DNA from 2 places in the Luteimonas campi genome. Region 1 is predicted to be linked to the other one. Evidence: predicted binding sites of a transcription regulator. Region 1 holds the regulator's gene; the other holds the start of a gene.
What was found. The regulator HrcA, encoded in region 1, represses chaperone genes, less so after heat shock. The targets are predictions, from matches to a motif close to TTNGCACTCNNNNNNNNNGAGTGCNAA.

Region 1 (12,140 bases):
CGGCGCAGCGCAGTGCGCAGGTCATGCGCAGGCCGCCGCCTGCCGCTTCGATCCGGGCGGACACGGGCGTCGATTGTCCGCGCGTGAGCTGCATGCCGAGCAACAGCTGGAACAACTGCGCAAGCCGCAACACGTCGCCCTGCACCTGCAGACCATGCGCCGCGGGATCCAGCGCGACCTGGGGCGGGCAGTCCTGCGCGCCGCCGCCCAGGTCGGCGAGCAGGGCCGCGATGTCGACCGTCTCGCGATGCGCGACCAGGCGGCCGGTTTCTGCCCGGCCGAAATCGCTGAACTCGCCGATCATCCCGCTGAGGCGCTCGATCTGGCGGTCGAGCACGGCGAGCAGTTCGTCGCGCTGGCTGTCGCTGATGGCGGGCTCGCGGAGCAGGTAGACCGCTGTCTGCATCGGCGCCAGCGGCCCGCGCAGGTCGTGCGCGACACGGTCGACCCAGGCCTTGCCCAGCGGCGTGCTCACGGCGCGGCGTTCCGTCCGCCCGCAGCGGCGCACAGGCGCCGGATCGCCTCCAGCTGCGGTGGCTTGACCAGGTGTTCGTCGAAGCCCGCCTCGCGGGTACGGTTGCGGTCCTCCGCATGGCCCCAGCCGGTGACTGCCACGATCGACAGGGCGTCCTGCCCGCGGCGGGCCCGCAGGGCACGCGCGATGTCGTAGCCGCTGCGTCCGGGCATTCCCACGTCCAGGAGCACCAGGTGGGGCGAGAAGCGCTCGACCTCGGCCTCCACCCCCGCGGGGTCGTACAGCTGCACGACCTCGTGACCGAGCGTACGCACCATCAGCGCCAGCGTGTCGGCGGCATCGCGGTTGTCGTCGACCACCAGCACGCGGCTGGGACCGGTGCCGCCAGCGGCCGGCTCCGCGTCCGCCGGCACCGGGCTGGCCACGGCCGTCCCGGACGCGGGATGGCGCGGCAGGCGCACGCGGAAGGTGCAGCCGCGGCCCAGTCCGGCGCTTTCCACCTCGACCCGGCCGTCGTGCATCGCCGTGATCTTCTGGACCAGGGTCAGCCCGATGCCGAGCCCGCCCTGCGCGCGTTCGACGGTGGTGTCGACCTGGCGGAACATCTCGAACACGTTCTCGAGCGACTCGCCGGCCAGGCCGATGCCGTTGTCGTGCACGCTCACCACCACCTCGTCGTTGGGCTCGTCCAGCGCGGCCTCCAGTTCGATATGGCTGCCGGGGTCGGAGTATTTGGCGGCATTGTTGAGCAGGTTGGCGAACACCTGGGCCAAGCGCGCCTGGTCTGCGTAGAGGACGATGTCGGCGGGATCGAGTTTGAGCACGAAGGTATGGCCACCGCCGTCGAGCCATGGCCGGGCGATCTCTACGGCCGCATCCAGCACGCCGGCCAGGGACGCCTCGCAGGGGCGCAGCGTGAGCTTGCCCTGGCTGATGCGGGCGATGTCGAGCAGGTCGTCGATCATCCGCACCAGCAGCGCCAGCTGGCGCTCCATGGTGTCCTGCAGCGGGTCCTCGGCCGCCGACTGCAGGCGGCGGATGCTGAGCGCGTTCTGCAGCGGTGCCAGCGGGTTGCGCAGTTCATGCGCCAGGGTCGCCAGGAAGACGTTCTTGCGCTGATCCACCCCGCGCAGCCGTTCCTCGGCGCGCGCGCGTTCGGCCACCTCGGTCTGGAGTTCGGCATTGCGGCTGGCCAGTGCCTCGTTGGCCAGCCGCAGCGATTCGTTCAGCGCCTCGAGCTCACGTGCCTTTTCGCGCTGCAGTTCCTGGTTGCGGGCGGCCAGGCTGGCGTTGAGCAGCTGCAGTTCGCGCCGCTTGCGGTACAGCTCCACCAGCACTTCGACCTTGCTTCGCAGGATCTCCGGGATCACCGGCACCATCACGAAGTCCACGGCCCCCAGCTTGTAGCCCTGCAGGCGGTCCATGTCCGAGAGGTTGACCGCGGTGACGAAGATGATCGGCGTGTTCTCGTAGCGCGGGTGTCCGTGGATCAGGCTCGCGGTCTCGAAGCCGTCCATCCCCGGCATGTTCACATCGAGCAGAACCAGGGCGTAGTCGTCCTCCATCAGGCGCTTGAGCGCCTCGTGTCCGGAGCGCGCCTGCACCAGGCATTCGCCCAGCGGCTCGAGGATGGCCTGGTAGGTGAGCAGGCGTGCGGGCTGGTCGTCGACCAGCAGGATCCGCGCCGGCCCGGCGACCAGGGCCGAGGCGCTGTCCTCCGCAGGCGCGATGCGCGCGTCCATCACCGGTGCAGCCATTGGCGCAGCACCCCCAGCAGTTCGTCGGTCACCACCGGCTTGGCCAGGTAGTCCGAGGCGCCGGCTTCCAGGCATTTCTCGCGGTCGCCCTTCATCGCCTTGGCGGTGACCGCGATGATCGGCAGGGCGCGCGAGGCGGGCAGCCTGCGGATGGCGCGCATGGTTTCGTAGCCGTCCATCCCGGGCATCATGATGTCCATCAACACCGCCGCGATCGCATCGTCGCCGGCGACCTTCTCGATCGCCTCCTGGCCGGTGCCGGCGGCCACCACCTGCATGCCGTGGCGTTCCAGCACGCTGGACATGGCGAAGATGTTGCGGACGTCGTCGTCGACCACCAGCACGCGCTTGTCGGCCAGCGCATGGTCCGAGGCGTGCAGGCGCTCGACCATGCGCCGCTGCGCGGGCCGCAGGTCCGCGATCACGCGATGCAGGAACAGCGCGGTCTCGTCGAGCAGCCGCTCCGGCGACTCGACGTCCTTGATGACCACGCTCTTGGCCGTCTGCCGCAGCAGCTGCGCTTCCTCGGCGCTGAGCTCCTTGCCGGTGAACACCACGATCGGCAGTTCGTGCAGCGAGGGTTGCTGCTGGATGCGGTCGAGCAACTCGAAGCCGCTCATGTCGGGCAGGCGCAGGTCGATCACCGCGCAGTCGTAGCTGCCCGAGGCCAGCGCCTCTAGCGCGGCGGCACCGCTGCCGACGGTGTCGATGGCCACGTCGTCGTGCGCGATGAGCTGCTCGATGCCGAGGCACTCGTGGGCGTCGTCCTCCACCACCAGCAGGCGCTTGACCCGCGGCATCGCATAGTCGCGGATCCGCTGCAGCGAGGCACCGATCGCTGCGCTGGTGGAGGGTTTGGCCAAGAAGGCGAAGGCGCCGCGCTCCAGGCTCTGGTGGCGGCCTTCCTCCACCGTGAGGATCTGCACCGGAATATGGCGCGTGCCAGGATCCTGCTTCAGCCGCGCCAGCAGCGTCCAGCCGAGCATGTCCGGCAGGAAGATGTCGAGGCAGATCGCGGTAGGCGCGCAGGCATGGACCAGCTGCAGCGCCTCGCCGCCGGTGGTCGCCACCAGCACCCGGAAGCCCTGCGCCCGGGCAAGGTCGCGCAGCACGCCGGCGAAGCGGACGTCGTCCTCCACCAGCAGCAGTACCGGTGCGTCGCCCGGAAGCAGGTCGCGGTCGTCGTTCACCGGACCAGGGTCGGTGCGCGAGGGCTCGGGTGCGGCATGGCCGCCATACGGCGCGCTCCAGGCGCGCCTCGCGCCGGCCTGGTCGCTGCCGGCGTGGTGCAGCGGCAGGTACAGGGTGAAGGTGCTGCCGGCGCCGGGTTCGCTGCGCAACTGCAGTTCGCCGCCGAGCAGGCCGGCGATCTCGCGGCTGATCGCCAGCCCCAGGCCGGTGCCGCCGTACTGGCGCGACGTGCCGGCGTCGGCCTGCTGGAACGCCTCGAACACGATCTTCTGCTTGTCCTGGGAAATGCCGATGCCGCTGTCGCTCACCTCGAACGCCACCACCGCGCCGGCGTCGCGCAGGCTGGCGTTGTCGGGAGACCAGCCGGAGGCGGCGTTGTAGGCGCGCATGCGCACGCTGCCCTGCGGGGTGAACTTGAACGCATTGGAGAGCAGGTTCTTGAGGATCTGCTGCAGCCGCTTGGGGTCGGTGCTGAGCGCCGGCTCCAGCGCGGGATCGAGATCGATGGTGAATTCCAGCTCGCGCCGCTCGGCCTCGTGGCGGAACGCGCGCATCAGGTTCTCGCGCAGGTGGGCGAAGCCGACCGGCTCCACCTCGACCGTCACCGTGCCAGATTCGATCTTGGACAGGTCGAGGATGTCGCTGATCAGGTTGAGCAGGTCGGTGCCTGCGGCGTGGATGGTCTTGGCGAACTCGACCTGGCGCCCGCTGAGGTTGGCATCGGGATTCTCGGCCAGCTGCTGGCCCAGGATCAGGATCGAGTTCAGCGGCGTGCGCAGCTCGTGCGACATGTTGGCCAGGAACTCGGACTTGTAGCGCGAGGTCAGCGCCAGTTCCGCCGCCTTCTCCTCCAGCTCGTGCCGCGCGTGCTCGATCTGCCGGTTCTTCTGCTCGACTTCGGCCTTCTGTTCGGCCAGCAGCTGGGCCTTCAGCGCGATCTCCTCGTTGGTCTGCTGCAGCTCGTCCTGCTGCGACTGCAGCTCCACCGCCAGCTGCTGCGACTGCGCCAGCAGCCGCTCGGTTCGCATGGTCGATTCGATGGTGTTGAGCACGATGCCGATGCTGCCCGACAGCTGCTCCAGGAAGACGCGCTGCGACTGGGTGAAGCCCGACAGCGACGCGAGTTCCAGCACCGCCTTGACCTGCTTTTCGAACAGCACCGGAAGCACGATCACCGCGCGCGGCACCGCGCTGAGCAGCCCCGACTGGATCTGCACCGATCCGGCGGGGACATCGTCGACCAGGATCAGCCGGCCCTCCGCCGCGCACTGGCCGACCAGGCCTTCGCCGAAGGCGAGGGTGCCGGGCTGGGGTGCGCCGGGCGCGTCGGCATAGCGCGCCAGCTGCCGCAGCCGCGCGCGCGGGCTGGCGTCGTCGGCCTCCACCACGTAGATCAGCCCCTGCTGGGCACCGACCAGCGGCGCCAGCTCCGACAGCAGCATCTGCCCCAGGGTGAGCAGGTCGCGCTGGCCCTGCATCATGCCGCTGAACTTGGCTAGGTTGGTTTTCAGCCAGTCCTGCTCGCTGTTGCTTTCGGTGGTTGCGCGCAGGGTGCCGATCATCAGGTTCATGTTGTCCTTGAGATCGGCGAGTTCGCCGCGGACATCGACCGTGATCGAACGGGTGAGGTCGCCCTGGGTCACCGCGGTTGCGACCTCGGCGATCGCACGCACCTGGGTGGTGAGGTTGGCGGCGAGCTGGTTGACGTTGGCGGTGAGGTCCTTCCAGATGCCGGCCGTGCCCGGCACCTTGGCCTGTCCGCCGAGCCGGCCCTCCACGCCCACTTCGCGCGCCACGGTCGTCACCTGGTCGGCGAAGATCGCCAGGGTGTCGGTCATGCCGTTGATGGTGTCGGCGAGCTCGGCGATCTCGCCCTTGGCCTCCACCGTCAGCTTCTGCTGCAGGTCGCCCGTGGCCACCGCGGTCACCACCTTGGCGATGCCTCGCACCTGGGCGGTGAGGTTGGTGGCCATGGAGTTGACGTTGTCGGTCAGGTCCTTCCAGGTGCCGGCGACGCCGGGCACCTGCGCCTGTCCGCCGAGCTTGCCCTCGGTGCCGACCTCGCGCGCCACGCGGGTCACTTCCGCGGCGAAGCCGTTGAGCTGGTCCACCATCGTGTTGAGGGTGTCCTTCAGCTGCGCGATCTCGCCCTGCGCATCCACCGCGATCTTGCGCGACAGGTCGCCGCGCGCCACCGATGTCGCCACCTCGGCGATGTTGCGCACCTGGGTGGTGAGGTTGGTGGCCATGGAGTTGACGTTGTCGGTCAGGTCCTTCCAGGTGCCGGCGACGCCGGGCACCTGGGCCTGTCCGCCGAGCTTGCCCTCGGTGCCGACTTCGCGCGCCACGCGGGTCACTTCCGCGGCGAAGCCGTTGAGCTGGTCCACCATGGTGTTGATGGTGTTCTTCAGCTGCAGGATCTCGCCCTGCGCATCGACCGCGATCTTGCGCGAGAGGTCGCCCCTGGCCACCGCGGTGGTGACTTCGGCGATGTTGCGCACCTGGGTGGTGAGGTTGGACGCCATCGAGTTGACGTTGTCGGTCAGGTCCTTCCAGGTGCCGGCCACGCCGGGCACCTGGGCCTGTCCGCCGAGTTCGCCCTCGGTCCCGACCTCGCGCGCCACGCGGGTCACCTCCGCGGCGAAGCCGTTGAGCTGGTCCACCATCGTGTTGATGGTGTCCTTGAGCTGCAGGATCTCGCCCTGCGCGTCCACCGCGATCTTGCGCGACAGGTCGCCCCTGGCCACCGCGGTGGTGACTTCGGCGATGTTGCGCACCTGGCTGGTGAGGTTGGAGGCCATGGCGTTGACCGAGTCGGTCAGGTCGGCCCAGGTGCCGTCGACGCCGGGCACCTGGGCCTGTCCTCCGAGCTTGCCCTCGGTGCCGACCTCGCGCGCCACGCGGGTGACCTCGGCGGCGAAGCTGTTGAGCTGGTCCACCATCACGTTGATGGTGTCCTTGAGTTCGGCGATCTCGCCGCGCACGTCCACCGTGATCTTGCGCGACAGGTCGCCGCGCGCCACCGCGGTGGTGACCTCGGCGATGTTGCGCACCTGGCTGGTGAGGTTGGAGGCCATCGAGTTGACGTGGTCGGTCAGGTCCTTCCATGTGCCGGCGACGTCGGGCACCTGCGCCTGTCCTCCGAGCTTGCCTTCGGTACCCACTTCGCGCGCCACGCGCGTGACTTCCGCGGCGAAGCCGTTGAGCTGGTCGACCATCGTGTTGATGGTGTCCTTGAGCTCGGCGATCTCGCCGCGCACGTCCACGGTGATCTTGCGCGACAGGTCGCCGCGCGCCACCGCCGTGGTGACCTCGGCGATGTTGCGCACCTGGCTGGTGAGATTGGACGCCATGGCGTTGACCGAGTCGGTCAGGTCCTTCCAGGTGCCGGCGACGCCGGGTACGATCGCCTGTCCGCCGAGCTTGCCCTCGGTGCCGACCTCGCGCGCCACGCGCGTGACTTCCGATGCGAAACCGCGAAGCTGATCGACCATCGTGTTGATGGCCTCCTTGAGCTGCAGGATCTCGCCGCGCACGTCCACGGTGATCTTGCGCGACAGGTCGCCGTTGGCGACCGCGATGGTGACCTCGGAGATGTTGCGCACCTGGGCGGTGAGATTGGACGCCATCTGGTTGACCGAGTCGGTCAGCTCCTTCCACACGCCCGAGACGCCGGCCACCTGGGCCTGGCCGCCCAGGCGTCCGCCGGTGCCCACCTCGAGCGCCACGCGCGTGACTTCCGAGCTGAACTCGCCCATCTGCTCGATCATGCGGTTGACGATCGTGGCCGAGCGCAGGAACTCGCCCTGCAGCGGACGCCCGTCGGCTTCCAGCGGCACGCTGCGGGTGAGATCGCCCTTGGCCACGCCGGCGATGGCCTCGGTGATCGTGGCGACAGGCCGGACGAGGTCGTCGACCAGATCGTTGACCGAGCCTTCCATGCCGCCCCAGCTGCCGTGGCGGTTGGGCAGGGAGATGCGTTGCCGGGTGAGGCCCTCGCGCCCGACCTTTTCGCCGACGCGGGTCAGTTCCAGCGCCAGTTCGCGGTTGCTGCGCACCACGGTGTTGAACGCGTCCGCGAGTCGACCTTCCAGGCCTTCCCAGTGGCCGGGAAGCTCCACCATGAAGTCGCCCTGTGCGACTGCCTGGAGCGCGGACAGCATCATGCGCATCGCCTCGTCGGACCGGCCTGGCGCCGGCTCGGCGGGCGCGACATCCACCGCCTGCATCGTCTGCGTCACCATCCTGCCTTCCCCTGGAGTGGATCGCCCGTCCAACCGGCGACGATACGCCGCGCCTCGCTGGTAGCGCTCACGCCGTCATCACGGTCAGCAGCGCGGTCCTGCGGCCCAGAAGGCGCTTGGGCGCGGTCGCTTGCGCGACGTGGGCCACCGCCGGACACGGTGCTCCGGCGAGGTGGGTCGGCTTCACAGGCGCGCATGGCAGCAGTCAACCGTCAGCCGCCTGCATCGCACGCCGCGCCTGGTGCATGGACGACTCTCAACAGGGGCGGCGCGGTGCCGGGACTTCAGGACGCGGCTACCGGCGCGGCCGCTGCCGACCAAAGCGATCGCCCGCGGAGACGCTGCAGTCAGGGATGCCTGCAGCCGCCAGATGCCTGGAAGGCACGGGAACGGGGTCTGGGAGCGATGGCGACAGGGCCAACGTGGCCGCCGCAGGGTTCAATCGACCGTGCTGGCCAGCAGCCGTTTCGCGGCCGCGCGCGCTTCCTTCGACACTTCCACGCCGCCCAGCATCCGCGCCAGTTCTTCCTGGCGCTCGCGGGCGTCGAGGGCACGTACCGCCGAGCGGGTCTGTCCGTCCCGGTCGGCCTTGCTCACCAGGTAGTGTGCATGGCCCTGCGCGGCCACCTGCGGCAGGTGGGTCACGCACAGCACCTGGCAGCGGGCCCCCAGGGCACGCAGTTTCTGGCCGACGATCTCGGCCACGGCGCCGCCGATGCCCGAATCGACCTCGTCGAACACCATCGTCGGCACCGTGTCCGACCCCAGCGCCGCGACCTCGATCGCCAGCGACACCCGCGACAGCTCGCCGCCCGAGGCCACCCGGCGCAGCGGCCGGGGCGGCTGTCCTGCATTGGCGGACACCAGGAACTCCACGCGCTCGCCGCCCTGGGGATCGGGGCGGCCGGCGTCGATCGGCTCGAGCGCCACCTCGAACACGCCCCCGCCCATGCCCAGTTCGGCGATCAGCGCGGTGGTGGCGTCCGACAGCCGCGCCGCGGCCTGCGACCGGGCCCGGCCGAGGGCATCGGCCGATTCGCGCCAGCGCGCGGCGGCGCGGTCGATCTCGCCCGCCAGCGAGTCCAGCCGGGTGCCGGCATCGCGCAGCGATTCGAGTTCGGCGGCGAAGCCGGCCTGGCGGTCCGCCAGTTCTCCCGGTGCGACGCGATGCTTGCGCGAGAGTTCGTGCAGGCGCGCAAGGCTGGCGTCGAGCGCCTCGAACTGGGCCGGGTCGACCTCCAGTTCCTCGCGCACCCGCTGCAGCAGCAGGGTGGCCTCTTCCAGCTGGATCGCGGCCGAGTCCAGCATCGCGTCGACTTCGCCCAGGCGCGGCTCGTGCGCCAGTTCGCGCGACAGTCCGCTGCGCAACTGCTGCAGGCGGCGCACCAGCGAGGGGCCGTCGTCGCCGGCCAGGCCGTCGAGCGCCTCATCGCAGGCTCCGATCAGGCCGGCCGCATGCGCCTGGCGGCGGTGGCCGGACACCAGGGCATCGATCGCTTCCGGGCGCAGGTCCTCGCGTTCGAGTTCGGCGAGCTGATGGGTCAGCCAGTCGATCCGCTCGGAGACGTCGCCGGTCCTGGACAGCGCGTCGCGCTCGCGCAGCAGCGCAGTCCAGGCCGCAGCGGCCTCGCGCACCGCGGCCAGTTCCGCGTCGTGGCGGCCGAAGGCGTCGAGCAGGGCGAGCTGGCTGGCCTTCTCCAGCAGCGCTTGGTGCTCGTGCTGGCCGTGGATCTCGACCAGCAGCCCCGCCAGCTGGGACAGCTGGGCCAGGGTGGCCGGCCGGCCGTTGATCCAGGCCCGCGACCCGCCGTCCGCGCGCAGGGTGCGACGCAGGGTGCAGGCGCTGCCGTCATCGAATTCCTGCTCGCGCAGCCAGGCCAGTGCCGCCGGGACCGCGGCCGGGTCGAACTCGGCATGCAGTTCGGCCCGCTGGGCGCCATGGCGGACCATGCCGGCGTCGGCCCGCAGGCCCGACAGGAAGCCCAGCGCATCGACCAGCAGCGACTTGCCGGCGCCGGTTTCGCCGGAAATCACGGTCATGCCCGGACCGAACTCGAGTTCGGATTCGGGGACGACGGCGAAGTCGCGAAGGGTCAGGCGCTTGAGCATGGCCGGGCATTGTAGTGCGCGCGGTCGCAACAACCGAGACGGTCACGGCCCGGATCATGAGGGCAGGGCGGTGGGCGGGCGAGCCGGCTGGCCGGCAGGGGAGGGGCCGGCATCGCGTAGGGCCGGGCGCCGGCGGGGTCGGCCGTCTGTAGCGGGCCCGGCCCGTGCGGCTTGCGGGCCACCGGTCCGGGCGATCTAATCAGCCGATGGCCGCCTCCCCGCCCGGCAGCAATCTCGACCCGCGTGCGCGGCAGCTGCTGCGCACCCTGATCGCGCGCCACATCCACGATGGCGAGCCGGTCGGTTCGCAGACGCTGGCGCGGCATTCGGGTCTGGACGTGAGCGCGGCGACCATCCGCAACATCCTGGCCGATCTGGAGGAGCAGGGGCTGCTGGCCGCGCCGCACACCTCGTCAGGGCGCGTCCCCACGGCGCAGGGCTATCGCGTGTTCGTCGACTCGCTGCTGCAGGTACAGCCGCTGTCGGGCGGCGAGCTGTCGCGCCTGCGCGGCGAGCTGGCCGCGGGCGGCGGCACCCAGTCGCTGCTGGGCAGCGCCTCGGAGCTGGTCTCGGCGATGACCCATTTCGTCGGCGTGGTGTCGGTGCCGCGCCGCGAGCAGTTCGCCTTCCGCCACATCGATTTCGTGCCGCTGGACGCGCAGCGGGTGATGGCGATCCTGGTGTTCGCCGACCACGACGTGCAGAACCGCATCATCCAGACCCGCCGCCCCTTCGAGGGCGCGGAACTGGAGCGGGTGGCGAACTATCTCAACGCCAACTTCGCTGGGCGCCCGGTGGCCGACATCCGCGCCACCCTGGTGCGCGACCTGCAGGCCGCCCGCGACGAGATGGAGGCGCTGCTCACCCATACCGTGGAGCTGGCCGAGCAGGCACTGGCGCCGGCCGACAGCGACGACATGCTGCTGGCCGGCCAGACGCGCCTGATCGGGGTGCAGGACCTGTCGGACCTGGACCGCCTGCGCGAACTGTTCGAGGCCTTCGCACGCAAACGCGAGATCCTGCAACTGCTGGAGCGCACCATCCGCGCTCCCGGGGTGCGGATTTTCATCGGCGAAGAGACCGGGCTGGCCCCGCTGGAGGGCGTCTCGCTGGTGACTGCGCCCTACGCGGCCGGCGGCAAGGTGCTGGGGGTGCTGGGCGTGATCGGGCCGACCCGGATGGCCTACGACCGGGTCATTCCCGTGGTCCAGGCGACGGCGGACCTGCTGGGCGCCGCCTTGAATCCGGACCTGCCGACCCCATAGCTCCGGGGCCGGCGGCCAGCGACCGCCTCCAACCAATCCAGGACATGACGACGGAACCGATGCAGGAGGCCGCGCCCGCGGCCGAAGAGACGAATACCGAGGACCGCATCCAGGCGCTCGAGGCCGAGCTCGAGCAGTTGCGCGCGCAGTCGCTGGTCGACCGCGCCGACATGGAAAACCAGCGCAAGCGCCTGGAGCGCGACGTGCGCAACGCCTGCCGCTTCGCCAACAAGCAACTGCTGGGCGACCTGCTGCCGGTCTTCGACAGCCTCGAGGCCGCGCTCAACACCGCCCCAGCCGAAGACCCGCTGCGCGATGGCGTGGTGCTGACCCTGCGCGAGCTGACCCGGGTGTGCGGCAACAACGGCCTGATCGAAGTGGCGCCCGCGCCGGGCGAGGCCTTCGACCCGGAGCAGCACAACGCCATGAGCGCGGTGGAGACCACCGACGTCGCGCCGGGCACGGTGTTCCAGGTGTTCCAGAAGGGCTACCTGCTCAACGAACAGCTGCTGCGCCCGGCCCTGGTGTCCGTCGCCAAGCACGACTGACGCTGAAAACCCGCCCCGCGGCGCTTGAAGCGCCCGCGAGGCAGCCCCAGATACGCACCATCGGCGGCCTGCCGCCACCAGACAAGATTCCAGAGGGAACCCCATCATGGCAAAGATCATCGGTATCGACCTGGGCACGACCAACTCGTGCGTGGCGATCATGGACGGCGGCAAGGCCAAGGTCATCGAGAACAGCGAAGGCGACCGCACCACCCCGTCGGTGGTGGCCTACACCAAGGACGGCGAAGTCCTGGTCGGCGCCTCGGCCAAGCGCCAGGCCGTCACCAACCCCAAGAACACCTTCTATGCCGTCAAGCGCCTGATCGGCCGCAAGTTCACCGATGCCGAGGTCAAGAAGGACCTCGACCTGGTGCCCTATGCCATCGTCGCGCACGACAACGGCGATGCCTGGGTGCAGACCAGCGACGGCAAGAAGCTGTCCGCGCAGGAAGTCTCCGCGCGCATCCTGGAAAAGATGAAGAAGACCGCCGAGGACTACCTGGGCGAGAAGGTCACCGAGGCCGTGATCACCGTGCCGGCCTACTTCAACG
Region 2 (12,140 bases), on a different contig from region 1:
GCGAATCCCTCGCGGCCACCCATGGACGAGGCCGATGAACGCCATTCCCGCAGATTCGCTGATCCAGCAGGCCGGAGCGCTGTCCGCCTCCGTCACGCGCCCCATTCCCGGGTCGCAGAAGATATTCGTCGAGGGATCCAGGCCGGACCTGCGCGTGCCGATGCGCGAGATCGTGCAGACGCGCACCCCGACGCTGTTCGGTGGCGAAGACAACCCGCCCGTCACCGTGTACGACACCTCGGGCCCCTATACCGATCCGGACGCCGGCATCGACCTGGCCCGCGGACTGACGCCCCTGCGTGCGCGATGGATCGAGGAGCGTGGCGACAGCGATCCGCTGCCCGTGCCCAGTTCGGCCTTCGGCCGCGGGCGTCTGGCGGACGCCAGGCTCGACGCGGTGCGCTTCCCGCGACGCGGCCTGCCGCGACGGGCGCGCGCCGGGGCCAACGTCACCCAGATGCATTACGCGCGTCGCGGCATCGTCACGCCCGAGATGGAGTACGTGGCGATCCGCGAGAACCAGCGCATCGACGCGGTGCGCGACGCCGGACTGCTGGCGCGGCACCCGGGCCAGTCCTTCGGCGCGAGCCTCCCGGCCCTGGTCACCCCGGAGTTCGTGCGCGACGAGATCGCGCGCGGCCGCGCCATCCTCCCTTGCAACATCAACCATCCGGAAAGCGAGCCGATGATCATCGGCCGCAATTTCCTGACCAAGGTCAACGCCAATATCGGCAACAGCGCCGTGAGTTCGGGCATCGCCGAGGAAGTGGAGAAGCTGGTGTGGGCCATCCGCTGGGGCGCCGACACGGTGATGGACCTGTCCACCGGCCGGCACATCCACGAAACCCGCGAGTGGATCGTGCGCAACTCGCCGGTGCCGATCGGCACCGTGCCGATCTACCAGGCGCTGGAGAAGGTGGACGGCCGCGCCGAGGAGCTGACCTGGGAGATCTTCCGCGACACCTTGGTCGAGCAGGCCGAGCAGGGCGTGGACTACTTCACCATCCACGCCGGGGTGCTGCTGCGCTATGTGCCGCTGACCGCCAAACGCGTGACCGGGATCGTGTCCCGCGGTGGCTCGATCCTGGCCAAGTGGTGCCTGGCCCATCATCGCGAGAACTTCCTCTACACCCATTTCGAGGAGATCTGCGAAATCATGAAGGCCTACGACGTGGCCTTCTCGCTCGGCGACGGGCTGCGCCCGGGCTGCATCGCCGACGCCAACGATGCCGCGCAGTTCGGGGAACTGGAGACACTGGGGGAACTGACGCGGATCGCCTGGAAGCACGATGTGCAGACCATGATCGAAGGGCCGGGCCACGTGCCGATGCAACTGATCAGGGAGAACATGGACAAGCAGCTGGCCGAGTGCGGCGAGGCGCCGTTCTACACCCTCGGGCCGCTGACCACCGACATCGCGCCGGGCTACGACCACATCACCTCGGCCATCGGTGCGGCCATGATCGGCTGGTTCGGCACGGCCATGCTCTGCTACGTCACGCCGAAGGAACACCTGGGCCTGCCCGATCGCGAGGACGTGCGCGATGGCATCATGGCCTACAGGATCGCGGCCCACGCAGCCGACCTGGCCAAGGGCCACCCGGGCGCGCAGGTGCGCGACAACGCCCTGTCCAAGGCGCGCTTCGAATTCCGCTGGCAGGACCAGTTCCACCTGGGGCTGGATCCGGAGCGGGCGCAGTCGATGCACGACGAGACCATGCCCAAGGACGCGCACAAGCTGGCGCATTTCTGCTCGATGTGCGGGCCGCACTTCTGCTCGATGAAGATCACCCAGGATGTGCGCGATCACGCCGCGGCGCAGGGCCTCGACGACGCGCGCGAGGCGGGCATGGCGGCGAAGTCCGCCGAATTCATCGGGCAGGGGGCGCAGGTGTACCGGCCGGCCTGAACTTGCGGGCCAGTCGTCCGGGGTGGCTGACTCCGGACTGCGATCGCCAGGGCGCGCGGCGAAGCGTCCGCTGGTGGCGTCGTCCCGGGGGAGATCGGCCGCGCGGGTTCGTTGCGCGGGTGGGGTCCCTGGGCCGTCCGGAGCTGGCGCGTCCGAACCCGGCTTGCGCCGTCCGACAAGCGCGGGCAGACAAAAGAAGGGCGCCGGCATGCGGCGCCCCAACTTGGGAAGAGAGAGAGGCCCGCTCGGATGGCCGGGCTGTGGGACCAGTCTGGCCCAACGGGCATCATGGAGATGTGCACGCCGCCCGTCGGCTCGAAATGCTCTGCGGCGGGCCGTCTCGCATCCATTCACTCCGCGTAGCCGGACGCATGCTAGCGTCCGCGAACCCACAGGAGGCCTTGCCCATGAGTACCTTCCGCCCAGTTGCACGGATCCTGGGGTTCGTCGCCCTGGCCCTCGTGCTTGCAGCCTGCGCCACCGGACCGCGCATCACGACCGAAGCCGACCCCGAAGCCGACTTCGGCCGCTACCGCAGCTTCGGTTTCTACTCCCCGCTCGCGATCGAGCCGCACGGCTACAGCTCGGCGGCCAGCGAGCGCATGAAGGCCGCTGCGCGCGCGCAGATGGAAGCCCGGGGCTACGAGTTCACGACCGGCAAGCCCGATCTGTGGCTCAACATCAACGCTTATTCGCAGCAGCGCACCGACGTCACTTCGATGCCGACGGTCGACTACGCGTACTACTACAGCTACCGGGCGCGCGGCTATTACGTGGTGCCCTACTGGCGCGACCGGACCGACGTGCATCGCTACACCGAGGGCACGCTCAACATCGACCTGATCGATGTCGAGCGCAACCGCCTGGTGTGGGAAGGGATCGCGGTGGGCCGCGTGGGGCGCACGCGCGACGCCGCCGAGCGGGACGCGCGCATCGACGGCGCCATGGCCGACATCTTCGCGCAGTACCCGTATCGCGCCGGCATGGTGCCCGCGCCGCGTTGATCGCGACCGGGCGGGGCGGCGCAAATGCGGTGTCCGTCCCCCCCGCATGAGCCTCAGCGGCGCCGGTTCATGCGCGCCCTGCGCTCGTAGACGTCCGCCTCGATCAGCTCCACCGAGCGCGCGCCGCAGCTGGTGTTGGCCGCGCGCACGGTCGTGCCCTGCGGACACAGCAGGTTCGCCTGGCCATTGGTTTCGAGTGTGATCTTCGAGTTGCGTCCGATCGCGTCGCAGCTGCGCTTGAAGTCGACACGGTAGTGGGCGTCGCCATCCTTGAGCAGCAGTTGCGCGTTGTCGGCGGCGCGCGTGCCCTGGTGCGTGGGCGAGAGCGTGACGCAGTCGGGCAGCGGGGCCGCACTGCTGGCGGAAACCGGCAGCAATGCCGTGGCCGACAGCATTGCGCCGAGGGTGATCGCGAGCGTTTTCATTGCGGTCTTCCTGGGTGGGAGGAAGTGACAGGCTAGGGATCGCCGCGCCCAGGCGAATCTGCCTGAAGTGCCCGTGACCAGCGCCAGACGCTCGCGCCAGTTCCTGCAAAGCGTGGCGGAGGCAGGTGAGGCCTCGGCGGGATTTTCGTGGTGCGCGGGCCCGACCTATGACACATGCGGGCAGGCGATCGCGGTGACAGGCTGCGGGTTCCCCCTCTCCGCGAACCGTCCCGCGACACGCATGCGCAGCCTTCCGTTCCCCGGCAACCAGGTCGATCCGTCGTGCAGGCGCACGATGCGGCGGCCATGATCCGGCCCGTGGCCAACCGGCTTCGCGTGCTCGACTGCGAGGTCGACGCACTGCGGCGCGTGGTGACGCGAGGCGAGGGCGACGACGGTCGGCGACTCACGCCGAAGGCGCTGCAGGTGCTGCTGGTGCTGGTGGAGCGTAGCGGCAGCGTGGTCACGCGCGAAGCCCTGTTCGAACAGGTCTGGCCGGACACGATGCCGACCGATGACGTGCTGACCCAGGCCATTACCCAGTTGCGCAAGGCATTCGGCGACGACCGGGATGCGCCGCGTTACATCGAGACGATCGCCAAGACCGGCTATCGCCTGCTCGCACCGGCGGTATGGCTCGACGAGGCGGACGCTGCGCTGCAGCCGCCGGCCGTGCAGCTTCCGGCTCTACAGCCTCCCGCCATGCCGGCTGCGCCTGCGGAGGCGCAGATGCCGGCTCCGCAAGCCGGGCCGGTCGCGCCTGGGCCGGCGCGGCGCTGGCGGTGGCCGCTGTCCGCGGCTGCGCTGATGCTTGCCTTGGTCGTGACGTTCTGGATCGTAGGCACCGGCGACTCCGTGCCAGCGGCGCCGGTGGCCGAGCCCGCCGTGCTCGATCTGGGCTATCGCGCGATCACCTCCGCGCCCGGACAGGAACGGCTTCCCGCCCTGTCCCCGGACGGCACCACGGTGGCGTTCGCCCAGTCCGGCGCGGAGGGCGACAGTGTGCTGATGCTGCAGCCGGTGGCACAGGCCGCGGCGCGCGCGCTCACCGCGCCGGCCGCTGGCCAGTCGGACACGATGCCGGTGTGGTCGCGCGACGGCACCCGCATCGCCTTCGTCCGCGTCTCCGCCGATGCGTGCCGGTTCATGCTGGTCGCTGCGAGCGGCGGCGAGCCGCGCGAAGTCGGGCCCTGCCTGCACGGCACCTGGTCCCAGTACGACTGGACGCCCGATGGACGCGGCCTGGTCATGGGCGGCCCCCGCGGCGACGGCGGCAGCAGTGCCCCGCTGCACAGGCTCGATTTCGCCACCGGCCGCTGGCAGCCGCTGGCTTACGCGATCGGCGAAGGCGAGGTCGACCAGCTGCCGCGCTACTCGCCGGACGGTCGCCAGCTGGTATTCCGGCGCAACGTGTCGCTGGCCGACCTCTGGATCATGCCGGCCGAAGGGGGCACGCCCCGCCCGCTGACCCGTCTGCGCGGCGACATCCGCGGCTGGGACTGGCTGCCCGATGGCAGCGGCCTGGTGCTCAGCCATGTCGCCGGGCAGTCGACGCTGTGGCTGCTGCGCCTGTCGGATGCGGCCATGCAGCCGCTCTCGCGGCTGCCGGTCGGCAACGCCGTGCATCCGGACATCGCCGCCGATGCGTGGTCGATGGTGTTCGAGATCGATCAGTCGCGCAGTGGCCTGTTCCGCGCGCGCCTCGACGGCGTCGGCAGCGCGGCGCCAGAGCCCGTGTTCGCGTCCAGCGGCGTGGACATGCTGCCGGCGATCTCGCCGGACGGGCGCACCCTGGCCTTCCTGTCGGACCGCTCGATGTCGACGCAACTGTGGCTGGGCGAGGTCGACCACCCCGCCACCCTGCACCCGGTCGAGGGACTGCAGCCGTTGCCGCGCCACCCGCCGGTCTGGTCGGCCGATGGCCGCAGCCTGCTGGTGCTGGGCCGCACGCCCGCCGGCGAACGGCTCTACGAAGTGGATGCCGTGTCCGGCCGCGCGCAGATCCTCCCCGTTCCGGCCGCGCGGCCGGTATTCGCCGCGTACGCGGGCCAGACGGACCGGCTGCTGGTGGGGGTGGACGATGGCCGCGGGCGCGTGCGCCTGGTGCTGTACGCCCGCGCGGACTGGCGCGAACTGGCCACCCGGGACGACGTGGGGCTGGCGCGCTACGACCCCGTCAACGATGCGGTCGTGTTCAGTCGAACCTCGGCGCCGGGCCTGTGGCGCACCGATGCCTCCCTGCGCCAAATCACCCGCCTCTCCGACGCGCTTCCCGAACCCCAGCACTACCGGCACTGGGGAGTACACGGCGGACGGGTGTATTCGATCGGCCCCGAATCCGGCTGCGCCACGCCCTGGCGACCGCTGCAGGAACAGGGAACCGGGCGTTGCCTCTCGCAGGCGGGCATGGCGGTGGGCGGCTCGCCTGCGGTGGACGCCCAGGGTCGCTGGCTGTACCTCGGCCTGCCGATGAGCCAGAACATCGACATCGGTTGGGCGCAGCTGGCGCCCGGCCTAGGCGCGGCCCTTGCCGAAGCGGCCAGTCGCGGCCGGACCATGGCGAAGGTCATGGCAATCACACCGCGGGGCATGACTTTCGGATGCCGCACGGCACGATGTCGGTACGAATTCGTGCTGGTTTCCTGAGTTTCGGAACCCGTTGCGTCAAACAGCAGGCTGGATTCCGTACAGGAGACAGCCATGCAAGTGCAGACGTTGTGGAGCGACCGCGGTGGCGCGCAGACCGTGGGTGGAGGGCAGGCGGGCGATGACGCGCCCACTCTGATGGTGGCCAGTCGTGGCGGCAGCGTCGCGATCGTCGATCCGACGGCCAGCGCCTGGCTGGTACTGCGCGGCGATGCCCGGCTGGACTGCCGCGAGGGCCGGTTCCATCTTTCGCGCGGGCAATGGATCGTGCTCGAGCGCGACACGCGCCCGCTGCTGCAGACCTCGGCAGACGGCAGTGCCATCGGGATCGCGCTCACTCCGCGCCTGCAGGCCATGCTGGCGGCGGACGGCGGCCTGTTCCCGGGGCTGGGACAAATGGCGCCGGGTGCGCGTCCGGCGGCGCTGCGGCTGTGGCGGCGCTGCGCCGTGTTCGCACGCAATACCAGCCGGCTCCAGGCAACCGACCGGTTGCGGCTGGAACCGCTGCTGCGGCTGCTGGCTGCGCAGCAGGCCGACTACCGGGACCTGGTCGATCGCTGCCCGGGTCGTTCCTTGCGGCGCCGGCGCCAGGTGTTCGCCCGGATGCAGCGCGCCTGGATGCATCTGGCCGGGAACCTCGACCGCCCGGTACGCATCTCCGAACTCGCCGGGCTGGGAAGCGTTTCGGTCTGGTACTTCACCAAGACCTTCCAGGCGCTCTACCGCGAAGGCCCGCAGGCGGCCTCGAGCCGCATGCGCCTGGCGCGCGCGGCGGGGCTGTTGCGCGGCACACGGCTGTCGGTGAGCGAGGCGGGCGCGGCCTGCGGCTTCGAGAACAACTGCAGTTTCTCGCGGGCGTTCCGCGCGCGCTTCGGCATGCCGCCATCGCGTTATCGCGTCGCCTGGACGACACACGGCGCAAACCGGACAGGCATGCGCCGCCAAGCGTCCGCCGCGCCCGGGCCGTAACGTCGTCGATGCGTTTAACGCACACATAACGAGATCCGGAGAAACGCCTCATGACATCCCTTTACCGGTCGCGTGCGCGCGGGATCGCCGCACTGCCGATCGCCATTGCCTGCGCCCTGCCCGCGCTTCCCGTCGCTGCCCAGGACGCGCCCGCCGAAGACACCCAGACCCTCGACCGCATCCAGGTCACCGGCTCGCGCATCCGGCGCGCCGACATCGAGGGTGCGGTGCCGCTGACCGTGATCGATCGCGCGGCGATCGACGCCAGCGGCGATGTGTCCGTGGCGGACGTGCTGCGCGATTCGACCTTCTCATCGTTCGGCAATTTCCGTCCGCGCTCGGGCAGCTCGGCCCAGGCGATGGCCGACATCGACCTGCGTGGCATCGGCTCCGACCGCACCCTGGTACTGGTGGACGGCCGCCGGGTGCCGTACGCGCCCTCGACCGGCAGCAACGCCGATCTCAACACCATCCCGCTGGCGGCGGTGGAGCGCATCGAGATCCTGTCCGACGGCGCCTCGGCGCTGTACGGCTCGGATGCGATCGGCGGCGTTGTCAACATCATCCTGCGCAAGGACTACGAAGGCGCGGAAGTCCGCTACGGCATCGGCAACCCCAAGGTGCGCGGCGGCGATACGGAAGAAGCTTCGCTGGTCTTCGGCACCTCGTCCGACCGCGGCAGCCTGATCCTCGGCGCCTCGGCCAACTCGCGCGACATGGTCTACACCCGCGACCAGATCAGCGGCACCCTGCGCGGCGGCTCGTTCTACGGCAACAACTTCTACTTCGAGAGCGCGACCGATCCGGGCGAGGAAGGCGAGTTCGGCGGCGCGCTGCCGGGCTATGCCTGCGACGATCCCAACTTCTGGCGCAATGGCGACAACTGCGTCTACGACTTCAACGCGGTCGCCGCCGACGAGGCCTCGGTCAAGAACAAGTCGCTGTTCGCGCGCGGCAACCTGCAGATCAACGAGGACTGGTCGATCTACGCCTCCGGCAGCTACAGCAGTACCGACAGCTTCGGCCGCTACGCGCCAACGCCGGGTGCGCTGTACGTGCCGGAAGGGTCGCCCAACGACCCGCTGCCCGGCGACGGCCTGGGCGCCTTCGTCTACCACCGCTACGCCGCCGCGGGCAACCGCGACAACTTCGTCGACAACACCGTCGCCGACCTCAATCTCGGCTTCAACTGGCAGGCCACCGACAACCTCTACCTCGACTTCGGCATGCGCCGCAGCAAGGCCAAGTTCAAGGAACTGGGCCGCGGCTACATCGTCACGCCGCTGGCCGAGCAGGCGGTCGCCAACGGCACGTACAACCTGTTCGATCCGTTCGGCAACTCGGAGGAGGTGATCAAGGGATTCACTGCGACCACCTCGCGCGATGGCATCTTCGACATCGAAGAGCTGTACGCCAATGCCACGCTCGACCTGTTCGAGATGGGCGGCGGCGTGTCGGTGGTGGCTTTCGGCGCCGAGTATCGCCAGGAGGACTACGCTGACATCTACGATTCGCTGTCCGAGGCGGGCGTGGTCGCTGGCTCCTCGGGCAACTCGGCGGCCGGCTCGCGCGAGATCTACGCGGCCTATGCCGAGTGGCTGTTCCCGATCGTGGACAGCTTCGACTTCACCGTGGCTGCGCGCTACGACCGCTACAGCGACTACGGCAGCGACGTCTCGCCGAAGGTGTCGATGCGCTGGCAGCCGCTGGAAAACCTGACCCTGCGCGCGTCGGTAGGCCAGGGATTCCGCGCCCCGCCGCTGCCCTACGTACACGGCAAGCGCGCGTTCTCGGCCGAGCAGGTCAACGATTACCGCACCTGCGTGGTGCTGGGCTACGCGCCGGCCGACTGCGGCGGCGACGCCAATGGCGACAACATCGCCGACGGCCCGCAGGGCGATGACGTGAGCTACCAGGTCGACACCTGGTCGAGCGGCAACATGGACCTCGAGTCGGAGACCTCGCGGCAGTTCAGCGTGGGCCTGGCCTGGGACGCGACCGACTGGCTGAACCTCACCCTCGACTACTACTCGATCGAGGTCGAGGACCGCATCCGCCTGATCGAATACCAGGAGCTGGTGAACTTCGACAACGCCGGCATCGCGCTGCCCAGCGGGACCTCGGTGTTGCGTCGTGGCAACGGTTCGATCAGCGAGGTCAACACGGCCTACGCCAACGAAGGCGACCTGGAGACCAGCGGCCTGGACCTCAACCTGCGGACCCGTCTGGACCTCGATGGATCGGGGCGTCTGGAGAACTGGCTGCAGGTGGCCAAGGTGCTGGACTACACGGTGACCGACGGCACCACGGTCAAGGACCGCCTGGGCTGGATCTCCGCGCCCGACCTGCGGGTCAACCTGCGCAACAGCTGGACGCTGGGCGCCTTCACCGCCAACTGGAACCTCAACTACATCGACTCGCAGGAGAATCCGGGCAGCACGCCTTCGTTCGGCTTCGTCGGCGGTGGGCCGGGCTCGCGCCTGGGCAGCTACACCACCCACGACCTGTCGGTGACCTACCGCGCGCCCTGGGAGGGCAGCATCACCCTCGGCGTGAACAATGCCGGCGACCGCTATCCCGAGCTGCTGGAGGTCCGTGGGCGGCCCTGGAACTTCGAGCTGTACGACGCGTACGGGCGCACGCTGTACATGCGTTACGCGCAGACGTTCTGAGTTCAGGCGCTGCGGTGCTGTCCACGGAGGCCGGCGCAGGGATGCGCCGGCCTTCGTTTTTCTGTAACTTATTGATGTTTAAGAGGTTGTCGGCCTGCTTCGCGGTTCACCGCGCCGTCGCGGCGCGAGCGGAATACTGGGGTCGTTCCAGCCGTGCAACACAGGGAACTTTCCCATGCCTTAGCAGTCACAGGTAGCGACTGCTAGACTCCTTTCCCATGAAGACGCCCATGTCCCAAGCCCTCGTTGCCAACAACCTGCCGGTTCCCGCCTTCACCGGGCTGACTCCGCTCGGTTCGCTGGAGGCCTACATCGGCGCCGTCCACCAGATCCCGGTGCTGTCCTCTGAGGACGAGCAGGCGCTGGCGCGCCGCTACCGCGACGAGGAAGACCTCGATGCGGCACGCGAGCTGGTGCATTCCCACCTGCGCTTCGTCGTCCATGTGGCCCGCGGCTACAGCGGCTATGGCCTGCAGCTGGGCGACCTCATCCAGGAAGGCAACATCGGCCTGATGAAGGCGGTCAAGCGCTTCGACCCCGATATCGGCGTGCGCCTGGTGAGCTTCGCGGTGCACTGGATCCGCGCCGAGATGCACGAGTTCATCCTGAAGAACTGGCGCATCGTGAAGGTCGCCACGACCAAGGCGCAGCGCAAGCTGTTCTTCAACCTGCGCAAGAGCAAGACCCGTCTGGGGTGGCTCAATGCCGAGGAAGTGCGCACCGTCGCGGCCGACCTCAACGTTTCCGAGCGCGAGGTGCTGGAGATGGAGTCGCGCCTGTCCGGCCGCGACGTCGGGTTCGACGCGCCGTCCGACGAGGACGACGATCGCGCGCCGCCCGCGCCTGCCGCGTACCTGATCTCGCGCGACGAGGATCCCGCCCAGGCCTACGAGCGGATGGACAGCGAGGACAGCCAGCTCGAGCTGCTGCGCGAAGGCATGACCCGGCTGGATGCGCGTTCGCGCGACATCATCCGGCGCCGCTGGCTGGATGCCGACAGCAAGATCACGCTGCAGGAGCTGGCCGACGAATACGGCGTGTCGGCCGAGCGCATCCGCCAGGTGGAAGCGAACGCGCTGAAGAAGATGAAGGCGCTGTTCACGGCCTGATCGCGGCGCGCCCGCAGGAGCGATGAAGCCCGGCCACGTGCCGGGCTTTTGCTGTGCGCGGTACCCTGTGCGGCGGTGACCGACCCGATTCGCACGTGACCCGATTCTGGATCCTCCTGTACGCCGTAGGCGCGGTCCAGGCGGCAATGCTTGCGCCCGCGCTGTGGCGTCGCCCGGTCAACACGGCCGCCAACCGCGTGCTCTCGCTGTGGCTGGCGCTGATCGCCATCGATCTGGCCGTCAAGGCGGCCCACATCTCGGCGCCCCAGGCGGGCTTCGCCCCCGCATTCCGGGTGCTGCGGCTGATGCCGTTCGCCTATGCGCCACTGTTCTTCCTCTACGTGCGCACCCTGGTGAGCGGCCGCGCGCCAGGGCTGCGCGATCTGTGGCACGGGATCTGGCTGGCCCTGCTGCTCGCCCGGATGGCCGGCTGCTGGCTTGCGGGCGCGCCCGTGTCGGCGGACGGGGACTGGCACCGGCGCTGGTTCGACCCGGTGCTGTTCTCTGTCGCGCTGGGCTATCTGGCGGCCGGGGCGCTGCAGGTGCGGCGCTACCGGCGCTGGCTGCGCGGCCGGCGCTCGGACGCCGACCGGCTGTCGATGCGCTGGCTGGCGGCCATGGTCGTGTGCCAGCTCGTGATCTGGGGCATCGCCGCGCTGCATGCGATGGCGCAGTTGCCGATGGTCGACTATTTCCTGATCTATGCAGCCGTCGCCGGCTGGGTCTGCGTGGTCGGCTGGTTCAGCCTGAGCCAGCCTCCGGTGGCCGAGCCGCTCGGGTCCCAGGCGCCTGGACCGGCGCCGGTCGCGGCCGAGGGCGACGATCCGCGCTTCGACGAGGTCGAGGCGCGCCTGGTGCAGCTGATGTCGGAGCAGGCGCTGTATCGCGAGCCGGCGCTGGGCATCGCCCAGGTCGCGCGGCGCAGCGGCTATCCCGAATATCTGGTCTCGGCGGTGATCAACCGCCGGCTCGGCGGCAACTTCTGGGAGTACGTGAATCGCCACCGGATCGAAGCGGTGCGCGCCTGCCTGGCCGATCCCGGCGACCGGCGGGGGATCCTGGAGATCGCCTACGACGCCGGCTTCACCTCCAAGTCGACCTTCAACACCGCGTTCAAGCAGCGGGTGGGCCAGACGCCCAGCGCGTACCGGGCACAGCACGCGACGCGGTAGGCGGCGCAGGAGCGCGCAGCCGCAGCAGCCAGGCGCAGACGGCCAGGTTGAACAGCCAGCTGGCCCAGGCGGTGCCGATATAGACCGGCAGGAAAGGCCAGCCCAGCGGGCCGGTGCCCAGCGCCAGCATGACCCGGAGCGTGACCGCCCCCGCGGTCAGTGCCATCGAATATGCCATCCAGCGCCGGTGCCGCGCGATCTGCCCGGCGATGGCCAGGCGGATGCCGTTCGCGG

Region 2: a site for HrcA is predicted at 9,806-9,832, ahead of rpoH (RNA polymerase sigma factor RpoH). Genes of this name have one in related genera too.

What each region holds. Positions count from the first base shown of each region.
Region 1 covers NZ_JBNWEM010000001.1:485,610-497,749, reverse strand. The annotation lists gene ACQYVW_RS02275 (sensor histidine kinase) at 1-475, opposite strand, end outside; gene ACQYVW_RS02270 (response regulator) at 472-2,232, opposite strand; gene ACQYVW_RS02265 (HAMP domain-containing protein) at 2,217-7,667, opposite strand; gene recN (DNA repair protein RecN) at 8,106-9,776, opposite strand; gene hrcA (heat-inducible transcriptional repressor HrcA) at 9,983-11,041, shown strand; gene grpE (nucleotide exchange factor GrpE) at 11,086-11,589, shown strand; gene dnaK (molecular chaperone DnaK) at 11,696-12,140, shown strand, end outside.
Region 2 covers NZ_JBNWEM010000002.1:170,092-182,231, reverse strand. The annotation lists gene thiC (phosphomethylpyrimidine synthase ThiC) at 35-1,909, shown strand; gene ACQYVW_RS05915 (DUF4136 domain-containing protein) at 2,317-2,913, shown strand; gene ACQYVW_RS05910 (hypothetical protein) at 2,967-3,338, opposite strand; gene ACQYVW_RS05905 (winged helix-turn-helix domain-containing protein) at 3,645-5,984, shown strand; gene ACQYVW_RS05900 (helix-turn-helix transcriptional regulator) at 6,039-6,953, shown strand; gene ACQYVW_RS05895 (TonB-dependent receptor plug domain-containing protein) at 7,004-9,625, shown strand; gene rpoH (RNA polymerase sigma factor RpoH) at 9,844-10,734, shown strand; gene ACQYVW_RS05885 (helix-turn-helix domain-containing protein) at 10,830-11,906, shown strand; gene ACQYVW_RS05880 (DUF2306 domain-containing protein) at 11,848-12,140, opposite strand, start outside.